2 regions of the Streptomyces sp. NPDC046349 genome follow, and region 2 is predicted to be linked to the other one. Evidence: riboswitches for the same ligand, from Rfam matches in the RefSeq annotation. Region 2 holds a riboswitch; the other holds the start of a gene.
What was found. A riboswitch is a leader RNA that binds a small molecule or an ion and turns the genes downstream of it on or off. The one in region 2 is predicted to bind cobalamin.

Region 1 (5,266 bases), on a different contig from region 2:
GCGACGACCTCGCGGACGGTCAGGCCGAGGGTGCCGCTCGCGTCCTGCGGCACCACCGCCACGCGGCGCGCCCGTTCCTTGACGGTGAGCGCGCCCGCGTCCGCGCCGTCGAGCAGCACTCTGCCGCCGGTCGCCCGCAGGGCTCCGTGGACGCAGCGCAGCAGGGTGGTCTTGCCGCTGCCGTTGGGGCCGACGACCCCCACCGTCTCGCCGGCCCGCGCGGTGAGGTCGATCCCGTGGAGCAGGGTGTGCCCGTCCGTTTCGTAGCGGACGGCCTCGAGGGCCAGTTGCACCGGCCGGGCCGGTCCGGTCGGGTCCGTCATCCGGTCACCCCTTCGGTACGGCTGGAGCGGCGCAGCATCCAGAGGAAGAACGGCCCGCCCACGAGCGCGGTGACGACACCCACCGGTATCTCCTCGGGGGCTGCGGCCGTACGGGCGATCAGGTCGGCCAGGATCAGGAACACCGCCCCGCCCAGCGCGGCGACGGGCAGCAGTGCCCGGTGTCCGGCGCCCACGACCATCCGGGCGGCGTGCGGGACCATCAGCCCGACGAAGCCGATGGCGCCGCTGCACGCGACGAGCACGCCGATGACGAGGGAGGTCAGGACGAACACGGCGGCGCGGAAGCGTCCGGTGTCCAGGCCCAGGGTGTGCGCGCCCTCCTCCCCGGTGAGGAGCAGGTCGAGCGGCCGGGCGAGGGCGAGGAGGAGCGCGCCGCCGACGAGGAGCGCGGTGGTGGGCAGGGCCAGTTCGTCCCAGCGCGCCCCGCCGAGCCCGCCGAGGGTCCAGAACAGCACGGAGCGGATCTGGTCGGGGTGCGCGGCGAGGACGAGGACGAGGCTGGTGAGAGCGGACAGGATGTACTGGACGGCCACGCCGGCCAGGATCAGCCGGCCGGTGGTCATGGTGCCGCCGCGCCGGGCCATCGCGTAGACGGCGACGAGCGCGGCCATGGAGCCCGCGAAGGCGGCCAGCGGCACACCCATGCCGAAACCGGCCGCGGTCGTGCCGAAGACGATCACGAGGACGGCTCCGGCGGAGGCCCCGGAGGAGGCGCCGAGGAGGAACGGGTCGGCGAGCTGGTTGCGTACGAGGGCCTGGAGCACGGTGCCCGCCACGGCGAGCCCCGCTCCGACGACGGCGCCGAGGAGGATCCGCGGCATCCGCACGTCCCACACGATGGAGGCGAAGGCCCCGGTGGGCCGGTTCCCCGACAGGCCGCCGATGACGATGTCGAGCACGCGGCCGGGGGCGATCCGTACGGGCCCCAGCGCCAGGCCCGCGATCGCCGAGACGGCGAGCGCGGCGGCGAGGACGGCGAGGACCGCGCCGGTGCGGAGCCTCACGCGGGGTTCGGGTGGAGCTGGCTCCCCAGCGATTCCACCGCGTCCGCCACGCGGACGCCGAGGACGGCCGAGGAGAGCGGCAGCACGACGAACCGCCGGTTCTTCACGGCGGGCACGTCCGCCAGTGCCGGGTCGTTCAGCAGGCGCTGCTTCTTGGCCTCGACGGTGGTACCGCCGTAGTCGTAGATGAGGACGACCTCGGGCTTGCGCTCGATGACCTTCTCCCAGGCGACGTCGCCGAAGGTGTCCTTGAGGTCGGCAAAGACGTTGGAGCCGCCTGCGAGGGAGATGATCTCGTTGCCCACGCCGTTGCCTCCGGAGGTGGAGGCGGTGCCCTCGCCGGAGTCGTAGGCGAAGACGGTCGGCCGGGGGAGGTCCTTGACGCGGGCGGTCACGGCGTCGATGCGGCGCTGCTCGTCCTCGATGAGCTTCGCACCGCGGTCGGGTACTCCGAAGGTCCGCGCGACCTCGGTGATCTCGGTTTTGAGCTGGTCGAGGCCGACGGGCCCCTCGGTGCAGTACTCCACGTTGAGGCGGGAGTCGATGCCGGACTCGGCGAGTCCCTCGCGGTCGCGGCCCTGCGTCCTGTCGAAGGCGCTGGCGTAACCGCCGTAGACGAAGTCCGGATCGGCGCCGAGCAGGATCTCCTTGGAGGGGTACTCCTCGGCCAGCACCTTGATCTTGTCGTAGGCGGGCTTGTAGGCGGGCAGTACGGCGTCGTCGAGGTAGGCGGTGCCGGCGATCCGGTCGCCCAGGCCGAGGGCGAGCATGAGCTCGGTGGCGTGCTGGTTCATGGTGACCGCCCGCCGGGGCGGGGCCTGATAGGTGTTGCTCACACCGCAGTTGGTGAGGGTGTACGGGAAGCCCGGCGCGGCGGCGTCCTCCGCAGCACGGTCCTGCCCGCCGCCGGGTGAGCCGGCGCAGGCGGTCAGGGATATCAGAAGCGTGACAGGGGTGAGCGCGCGCAGGGCGGCGCGGGAACGCGACATGGCGTGGCCTCTCCGGGGGATCCGCGTCCCCTGGTCGTCGTGAAGGAGCAGAGGCGGTGCGTCAGTGTCTGACTCCCGGTGTCCCGCGCGGGGAGGACCGGTCACAGTGGCGGGACCGCACCGGAATCGCACCGGTTTCCTGTCCTGCACCGCCTGGTCGTGCGCCCCCAGTCTGCCAGAACGCGCACGTGGACCGGGGTGCCGGGCCCTGAGAGTCCCGCGGTCACGCGGGCTCGCGCTGTGTCACGGGTACGTCAACAGACCTCACGCCGCCCACACACCGGACACGATGGCGTGATGCGCACACACCGCACCGCCGCTCTCGCCGCCACTGCCGCCGCACTTCTCGCCCTCACCGCATGCAATCCGCAGACCACCGACACCGGCAAGCCCCCCGCTGCGCCCAGCGCGCCCGCCGCGAACTCCGCCCCCGCTCCGGCCTCCAGTGCCCCGACCTCCGCGAAGACCGCCACCCTCCCGGACATGGTCGGCAAGGGACTCCAGAGCGCCCAGGACGAAGCGCAGGCCGCGGGGTTCGCCCTCCTCAAGTCCCACGACGCGCTGGGCCGCGACCGGCTCCAGGCTCTCGACCGGAACTGGAAGGTCTGTTCCCAGACTCCGGCTGCCGGCGCGGACGTCGACACGGGTACGACCGTGGACTTCGGGGCCGTGAAGCTGGAGGAGTCCTGCCCGGCCGCCGACGCACCGCCCCCGAAGCCTGCGGGCAGCACGATGCCGGACTTCGCCGGGCAGGGCATGAAGGCCGTCCGCGGGGCGCTGCCGTCCCACGCGAGCATCACCGTGAAGGACGCCGTCCAGAGCCGCATGGTGCTGCAGGAGTCGAACTGGAAGGTGTGCTCCCAGGATCCGAAGCCGGGGACGGCTCTGACGGGGCAGCCGGTGTCGTTCCAGGTCGTCAAGACGGAAGAGTCCTGCCCGTAGGCCTTTCCCGCGGTTCCGACCCTGGCGGGGTGCCGACCTCGCGAGACGACGGCCGCCCGGCCGGCCTTTAACGCGGCCGAGCCCCGTCGAACCATCGACGGGGCTCATACTTCGGCGAGGACGAGAGCCGCTCGGCTCCCTTCCCTCATGGCAGGGGCGGCAGGATTCGAACCTGCGGCCTACGGTTTTGGAGACCGTTGCTCTGACCAGCTGAGCTACACCCCTTCGGCGAGACCAACCATGGCACGGCCGGGCCCTGCGATCCAGTGAATTCCCGTCGCGTCGCCGGACGGGATCAGCGACAGAGCTCCATGATCATGTCGTCGAAGCCGGGGAACTCCTCGGCCGCCAGCTCGACCACGGCACCGGCCGTACGCCGCGCGCCCGGGGCGAACCGGTCGGCGACGGCCGTCAGGGCCTCGTCCGGGCGCGAGGTCCGGTCGGCCCCGTAGGGCGCGGCAGCCTCGTACGGGCCGCACCCGTCGGCCAGCAGCCACAGGAAGTCGTCCAGGTCGCGCGCGACGACGCCCGTCTCCCCCTCGGACCCGAGGAAGACCACAGGCTGTTCGGCGAGCGGCCGGCCCGGGCGGACCATCCAGAACGCCGCGTATCCGCCGGATCCGTCCTGGCCGAAGACACGGAAGGCGCCGCCGTCCACGTCGTTGTTCCCCGTCCACGCCCTGAACCAGTCGTCGGTGTCCTCGGCGGACAGGAAGGCTTCGAAGGGGTCGAAGTCGACCCCGTCTCCGTCCGCGTGGCCGAAGGGGACCGCCAGCGCGGCGGCGAGTGCGGCGGGGAACCGTCGATCGTCGTTGAGCGTCACCCGCACACACTAACGGGGCGACGCCCGCAGGTCAGGCCAGGGCCGGAAGGAAGCCGCCGCGGGAGGTGCCGGAGCGCAGGAGGTGCGGCCAGTCCAGCGTCTCGGGCAGCGCCTCGAGGGACAGGACGACCACTCCGCCCGCCCGTTCGGCGTCCGCGCACCAGTCGGCCATGTCGCCGGCCCGGGGGCTTCCGCCGGATCCGTCGAGCACCGGCGCGGCCATGGCGGGAACGACCAGCCCGGCATCGCCGGGGCCGTCCACGACGCACAGCGTGAGCCTGGGGACGATGCTCCACCCCTCGCACGGGGGCACCGCCCCGTCCTGCGCGGCAAGCACCGGCAGGGCGTCGTGCACGGGGGCGTCCGCCACCAGCAGTGCGGGGGTGGTCCCCCGGACGAACAGGGTCTTCTCAGGATCGAACAGCATGGGGCACCCTCGCGGATCGGCGCGGCCGAGTTCCGGCCGCCCCCTTGACCGCTCTGGTCCAGACCAATAGTTTCCGGCATGCACCGCCTCACGCGCTCACGCCCATCCCTCGCATCCGCAAAGGAAGCCCATGCGCCGCAGCATGCTCGGCAGACTGGCCGTAGCCGCATGTTCCCTCTCCCTGCTGACCGCCTTCGCCCCCGCCGCCGGTGCGGACGCCGCCGCCGCGGGCGGATCAGGTCGCGCGTACAAGAAGGTCGGCTACTTCACGCAATGGGGCGTCTACGGCCGGGACTTCCAGGTCCAGGACCTCGATGCGAACGGCTCCGCCGGCAAGCTCACCCACATCAACTACGCCTTCGGCAACGTCAATGCGGAGGGCAAGTGCTTCACCGGCAACGTCCCCGGCGAGGCCGACGCCTGGGCCGACTACGCCCGCCCGCTCGACGCCGCGAACTCCGTCGACGGGGTCGCCGACACGTGGGACCAGCCGCTCGCCGGCAACTTCAACCAGCTGCGCGAACTCAAGGCCAAGCACCCCGGTCTCAAGGTGCTCATCTCACTGGGCGGCTGGAGCTGGTCCACCCACTTCTCCGACGCCGCACTCACCCCGGCCTCCCGCAAGGCCTTCGTCGAGTCCTGCATCGACCTGTACATCAAGGGCAACCTCCCCCAGGACGGCACCCGCGGCGGCGCCGGAGCCGCCGCCGGCGTGTTCGACGGGATCGACCTCGACT
Region 2 (5,266 bases):
CCGCCAAGGACGTCGAGGAAGCCAGCCTGCTGTCACGTACGGGCGGCGCGCCGACCTTCGCACTCGGAATGTCGGAGATCTTCTCCTCCGTCATCGGCGGCACCGGGATGAAGGCATTCTGGTACCACTTCGCGATCATGTTCGAGGCGCTCTTCATCCTGACGACGCTCGACGCGGGCACCCGCGTGGGCCGGTTCATGCTCCAGGACACCCTCGGCAACGTCCACAAGTCCTTCAAGGACGTCAGCTGGAAGCCCGGCGTGTGGTTCGCGAGCGCGATCGTGGTCGGCGCGTGGGGCTACTTCCTGTGGGTCGGCATCAAGGACCCGCTGGGCGGCATCAACCAGCTCTTCCCGCTCTTCGGCATCGCCAACCAGCTGCTGGCCGCGGTCGCCCTGGCGGTCTGCACCACGCTGCTCGTGAAGTCCGGCCGGCTCAAGTGGGCCTGGGTGACGGGTGTCCCGCTGGTCTGGGACGCCACGGTGACCCTCACCGCCAGCTACCAGAAGGTCTTCTCCGAGGACGTGAAGGTCGGCTTCTTCGCACAGCGCGACAAGTACCAGGCGGGCATCGACGCCGACAAGGTACTGGCCCCCGCGAAGAACATGGACGACATGCACACGATCGTCACCAACGCCACGGTCGACGGCGTGCTGTGCGCCCTCTTCGCGGTGCTGATCGTCGTGGTCCTCGCGGACGCGCTGCGCACCTGCGTCAAGGCCGTCCGCGACCCGGGGTCGGCGAAGCTCTCCGAGGTCCCGTGGACCGAGTCGAAGATCGTCGCCCCGGCGGGCCTGATCGCGACCGCCGAGGAGCGGGCCCAGCTCGCCGCCGCGGCCGGCCGCGATTCCGGCGGCGGGCAGGTCAAGGAGCCGGTGGGGTGAACACCGTACGGAGCGTGCTGGCCAGGGCCCGGTTCTACGTACGGGAGTTCTCCGGGGAGGCCGCCTACGACCGGTACGTGGCCCACGCGCGCTCGCACGACCCGGACGCGGAGGTCCTCACCCGCCGCGCCTTCGAACGCGCCCGCACGGACGCCCGCGAGGCGGACCCCCGCGAGGGCTTCCGCTGCTGCTGAACCATGCGAAGGGCCCCGCCGTCGGCGGGGCCCTTGCGCGTTGCTCAGCGCACCCAGTCCTTGAGGACCTCGGTCTGAAGGGTGACGCCGACGGGGCCGGGCAGCGCGATGTCCGTTCCACACGGCACGAGGTGAACGCTCTCGTACCGCCCGCCGTGGGGCTGGCTGTGGACGGAGACCTCGCACGTGGTCCCCGACGGTGTCGCCTCCGACGACAGCGCCGGGCGCCGACAGACGTCCTGCACACTCGACCGCATGGACATGGTGATCAGAACGGCGGTGCCCGCCGACTACGCGCAGCTGGGCGAGATCACGGCGCAGGCCTACCTCGCCGACGGGCACCTGGACTTCAACGAGGACGACGCCTACCTGAACGTGCTGCGCGACGTGGCCGGCCGGGCCGCGCTGGCCGAGGTGCTCGTCGCCGAGCGCGACGGGCGGCTGCTCGGCGGGGTGACCTTCGCCGCACCCGGCAGCCCGCTCGCCGACGTCGCCGGCCCGGACGAGGCCGAGTTCCGGATGCTGGCGGTTGCCCACGCGGCCCGCGGCCGGGGCGTCGGCGAGGCCCTGGTGCGGGCGTGCGTGGACCGGGCGCGGGCCGTCGAGGGCGTCACGGGGGTCGTCCTCTCCACCCAGCGCAGCATGGCCGGGGCCCACCGGATCTACGCCCGGCTGGGCTTCGTACGCACTCCGGAGCGGGATTGGGGGCCCATCGAGGGCCTGACACTCCTCACGTATCGACTCAAGCTGTAGCCACGCCGACACTACATGTGGGGGTTGCCGCACAAGGGCGCCCCCACATGTATGCTCATGCCTGCTGTCGCCGCAGGGGAATCCGGTGGGAATCCGGAACTGTCCCGCAACGGTATGAAGTGTCCGGCATCCGGACACCAAGTCCGATGACCTGCCGGCAGCGCGCCCGGATCGACCGAACCGGGTGCCGACACGTCCGGGCCTCGCGGTTGGGCCGGTGGACGCCATGCGGTGTGCCCTCCTGCCACGCCCGCATGCGCCCGCGCCCGACCGCCGATGACCGGGCCGAGCGAGGGAGAGCTCCCGCCGTGACCATCGCGCCTTCCGCACCGCGCGCCGAGTCCGTTTCTGGCGACAACACCGAGGGCCCGGGGGCCACGCTGCTGCGTACCCTCACCGAACTGACGGCGGACCTCCCCGACACCGACCCCGGCCGCGTCGCCGCCGCCGCGCTCCGCGGCCGCAGCTCCGCCGCCGACGAGGCCGAACTGCGCGGTCTGGCCACCGAGTCCGCGGCCGGGCTGATCTCCGAGGACCCCGCGTACTCGAAGCTCGCCGCCCGTCTGCTGACGCTGGCCGTGCGCGACGAGGCCGCGAGCCAGGGCTCCACCTCGTTCTCCGCCTCCGTCGAGGTCGGCCACCGCGAGGGCCTGATCGCCGACCGCACCGCCGAGTTCGTGCGCACGCACGCGAGCCGCCTGGACGCGCTGGTCGAGCACACCCTCGCCGAGGGCGCCGACGACCGGTTCGGCTTCTTCGGCCTGCGCACCCTGCACAGCCGCTACCTGCTGCGCCACCCGATCACCCGTCAGGTGATCGAGACCCCGCAGTACTTCATGCTGCGCGTGGCCTGCGGCCTGGCCGCGGACGAGAGCGTCCAGGCCGTCGAGGAAGTGGCCTCGCTGTACCGGCTGATGAGCCGCCTCGACTACCTGCCCTCCTCCCCCACGCTCTTCAACTCCGGCACCCGGCATCCGCAGATGTCCTCCTGCTACCTGCTGGACTCGCCGCTGGACGAGCTCGACTCGATCTACGACCGCTACCACCAGGTCGCACGCCTGTCGAAGCACGCGGGCGGCATCGGCCTGTCGTACTCCCGCATCCGCGCCCGCGGTTCGCTGATCCGCGGCACCAACGGCCACTCCAACGGCATCGTGCCGTTCCTCAAGACGCTCGACGCCTCCGTCGCCGCCGTGAACCAGGGCGGCCGCCGCAAGGGCGCCGCCGCGGTCTACCTGGAGACCTGGCACGCGGACATCGAGGAGTTCCTGGAGCTGCGCGACAACACCGGTGAGGACCAGCGCCGCACCCACAACCTGAACCTCGCCCACTGGGTGCCGGACGAGTTCATGCGCCGCGTGAACGCCGACGCCGAGTGGTCGCTGTTCTCCCCGGCGGACGTGCCCGAGCTGGTCGACCTGTGGGGCGACGAGTTCGACGCCGCGTACCGCAAGGCGGAGGCCGACGGCCTGGCCCGCAAGACGATGCCCGCCCGCGACCTGTACGGTCGGATGATGCGCACCCTCGCGCAGACCGGCCAGGGCTGGATGACCTTCAAGGACGCCTCCAACCGCACGGCGAACCAGACCGCCGAGCCGGGGACCGTCGTCCACTCCTCGAACCTGTGCACCGAGATCATCGAGGTCACCAACGACGGCGAGACGGCCGTCTGCAACCTCGGATCGGTCAACCTCGGCGCCTTCGTCGTGAACGGCGAGATCGACTGGGAGCGCCTCGACGAGACCGTCCGCACCGCGGTGACCTTCCTCGACCGCGTCGTGGACATCAACTTCTACCCGACCGAGCAGGCCGGCCGGTCCAACGCCCGCTGGCGTCCGGTGGGCCTGGGCGCGATGGGCCTCCAGGACGTCTTCTTCAAGCTGAAGCTGCCCTTCGACTCCCCCGAGGCGAAGGCCCTGTCCACCAAGCTCTCCGAGCGCATCATGCTGGCCGCGTACGAGGCCTCCTGCGACCTCGCCGAGCGCAGCGGCCCGCTGCCGGCCTGGGAGCAGACCCGCACCGCGCGCGGCGTCCTGCACCCGGACCACTACGACGTCGAGCTGAACTGGCCGGAGCGCTGGGACGCGCTGCGCGCCCGCGTCGCCGAGAGCGGCATGCGCAACTCCCTGCTCCTGGCGATCGCTCCGACGGCCACCATCGCCTCCATCGCCGGCGTGTACGAGTGCATCGAGCCGCAGGTCTCCAACCTGTTCAAGCGCGAGACCCTGTCGGGCGAGTTCCTCCAGGTGAACGGCTACCTGGTGGAGGAGCTCAAGCAGCTCGGCGTGTGGGACGCCCAGACCCGCGAGGCACTGCGCGACTCCTCCGGCTCGGTCCAGGGCTTCGGCTGGATCCCGGCCGAGGTCCGCGAGCTGTACCGCACGGCGTGGGAGATCCCGCAGCGCGGCCTGATCGACATGGCGGCGGCGCGTACGCCGTTCCTGGACCAGTCGCAGTCGCTGAACCTGTTCCTGGAGACGCCCACCATCGGCAAGCTCAGCTCGATGTACGCGTACGCCTGGAAGCAGGGGCTGAAGACCACGTACTACCTGCGTTCGCGTCCGGCGACGAAGATCGCCCGCGCCGCGCAGGCCGCCACCGCCGCTCCGGCGGCGCTCCCGCAGGCCGTCGACGCCGATGCCCTGGCCTGCTCCCTTGAGAACCCCGAGTCCTGCGAGGCATGCCAGTAATGAGCTCCACCGACAACAAGAACCTCCTGGACCCGGGCTTCGAGCTCACGCTCCGCCCGATGCGCTACCCGGACTTCTACGAGCGCTACCGGGACGCGATCAAGAACACGTGGACGGTGGAGGAGGTCGACCTCCACTCGGACGTCGCGGACCTCGCGAAGCTGACGCCCGCCGAACAGCACATGATCGGCCGTCTGGTCGCGTTCTTCGCGACCGGCGACTCGATCGTCTCGAACAACCTCGTGCTGACGCTCTACAAGCACATCAACTCCCCGGAGGCGCGCCTGTACCTGTCGCGCCAGCTGTTCGAGGAGGCCGTGCACGTCCAGTTCTACCTGACGCTGCTCGACACCTACCTGCCCGACCCGGACGACCGCGCGGCCGCCTTCGACGCGGTCGAGGAGATTCCCTCCATCCGCGAGAAGGCGCAGTTCTGCTTCAAGTGGATGGACTCGGTCGAGAAGATCGACCGGCTGGAGACGCAGGCCGACCGCCGCCGCTTCCTGCTGAACCTGATCTGCTTCGCCGCGTGCATCGAGGGCCTGTTCTTCTACGGCGCCTTCGCGTACGTGTACTGGTTCCGCTCGCGCGGTCTGCTGCACGGCCTGGCCACCGGCACCAACTGGGTGTTCCGTGACGAGACCATGCACATGAACTTCGCGTTCGAGGTCGTGGACACGGTCCGCAAGGAGGAGCCCGAGCTCTTCGACGACGCCCTCCAGCAGCAGGTCACCGACATGCTGAA

Region 1: it holds a riboswitch for cobalamin, as region 2 does, so the genes downstream of both, ACZ6JS_RS21525 (ABC transporter substrate-binding protein) here and ACZ6JS_RS01315 (ribonucleoside-diphosphate reductase subunit alpha) in region 2, are expected to answer to the same signal.

What each region holds. Positions count from the first base shown of each region.
Region 1 is NZ_JBVJFK010000009.1:27,592-32,857, forward strand. It holds gene ACZ6JS_RS21515 (ABC transporter ATP-binding protein) at 1-323, opposite strand, end outside; gene ACZ6JS_RS21520 (FecCD family ABC transporter permease) at 320-1,348, opposite strand; gene ACZ6JS_RS21525 (ABC transporter substrate-binding protein) at 1,345-2,337, opposite strand; cobalamin riboswitch at 2,380-2,519, opposite strand; gene ACZ6JS_RS21530 (PASTA domain-containing protein) at 2,635-3,279, shown strand; tRNA gene ACZ6JS_RS21535 (tRNA-Trp) at 3,428-3,504, opposite strand; gene ACZ6JS_RS21540 (SMI1/KNR4 family protein) at 3,575-4,102, opposite strand; gene ACZ6JS_RS21545 (hypothetical protein) at 4,134-4,529, opposite strand; gene ACZ6JS_RS21550 (glycoside hydrolase family 18 protein) at 4,660-5,266, shown strand, end outside.
Region 2 is NZ_JBVJFK010000001.1:270,860-276,125, reverse strand. It holds gene ACZ6JS_RS01335 (carbon starvation CstA family protein) at 1-884, shown strand, start outside; gene ACZ6JS_RS01330 (CstA-like transporter-associated (seleno)protein) at 881-1,078, shown strand; gene ACZ6JS_RS01325 (hypothetical protein) at 1,123-1,335, opposite strand; gene ACZ6JS_RS01320 (GNAT family N-acetyltransferase) at 1,334-1,831, shown strand; cobalamin riboswitch at 1,883-2,004, shown strand; gene ACZ6JS_RS01315 (ribonucleoside-diphosphate reductase subunit alpha) at 2,140-4,521, shown strand; gene ACZ6JS_RS01310 (ribonucleotide-diphosphate reductase subunit beta) at 4,521-5,266, shown strand, end outside.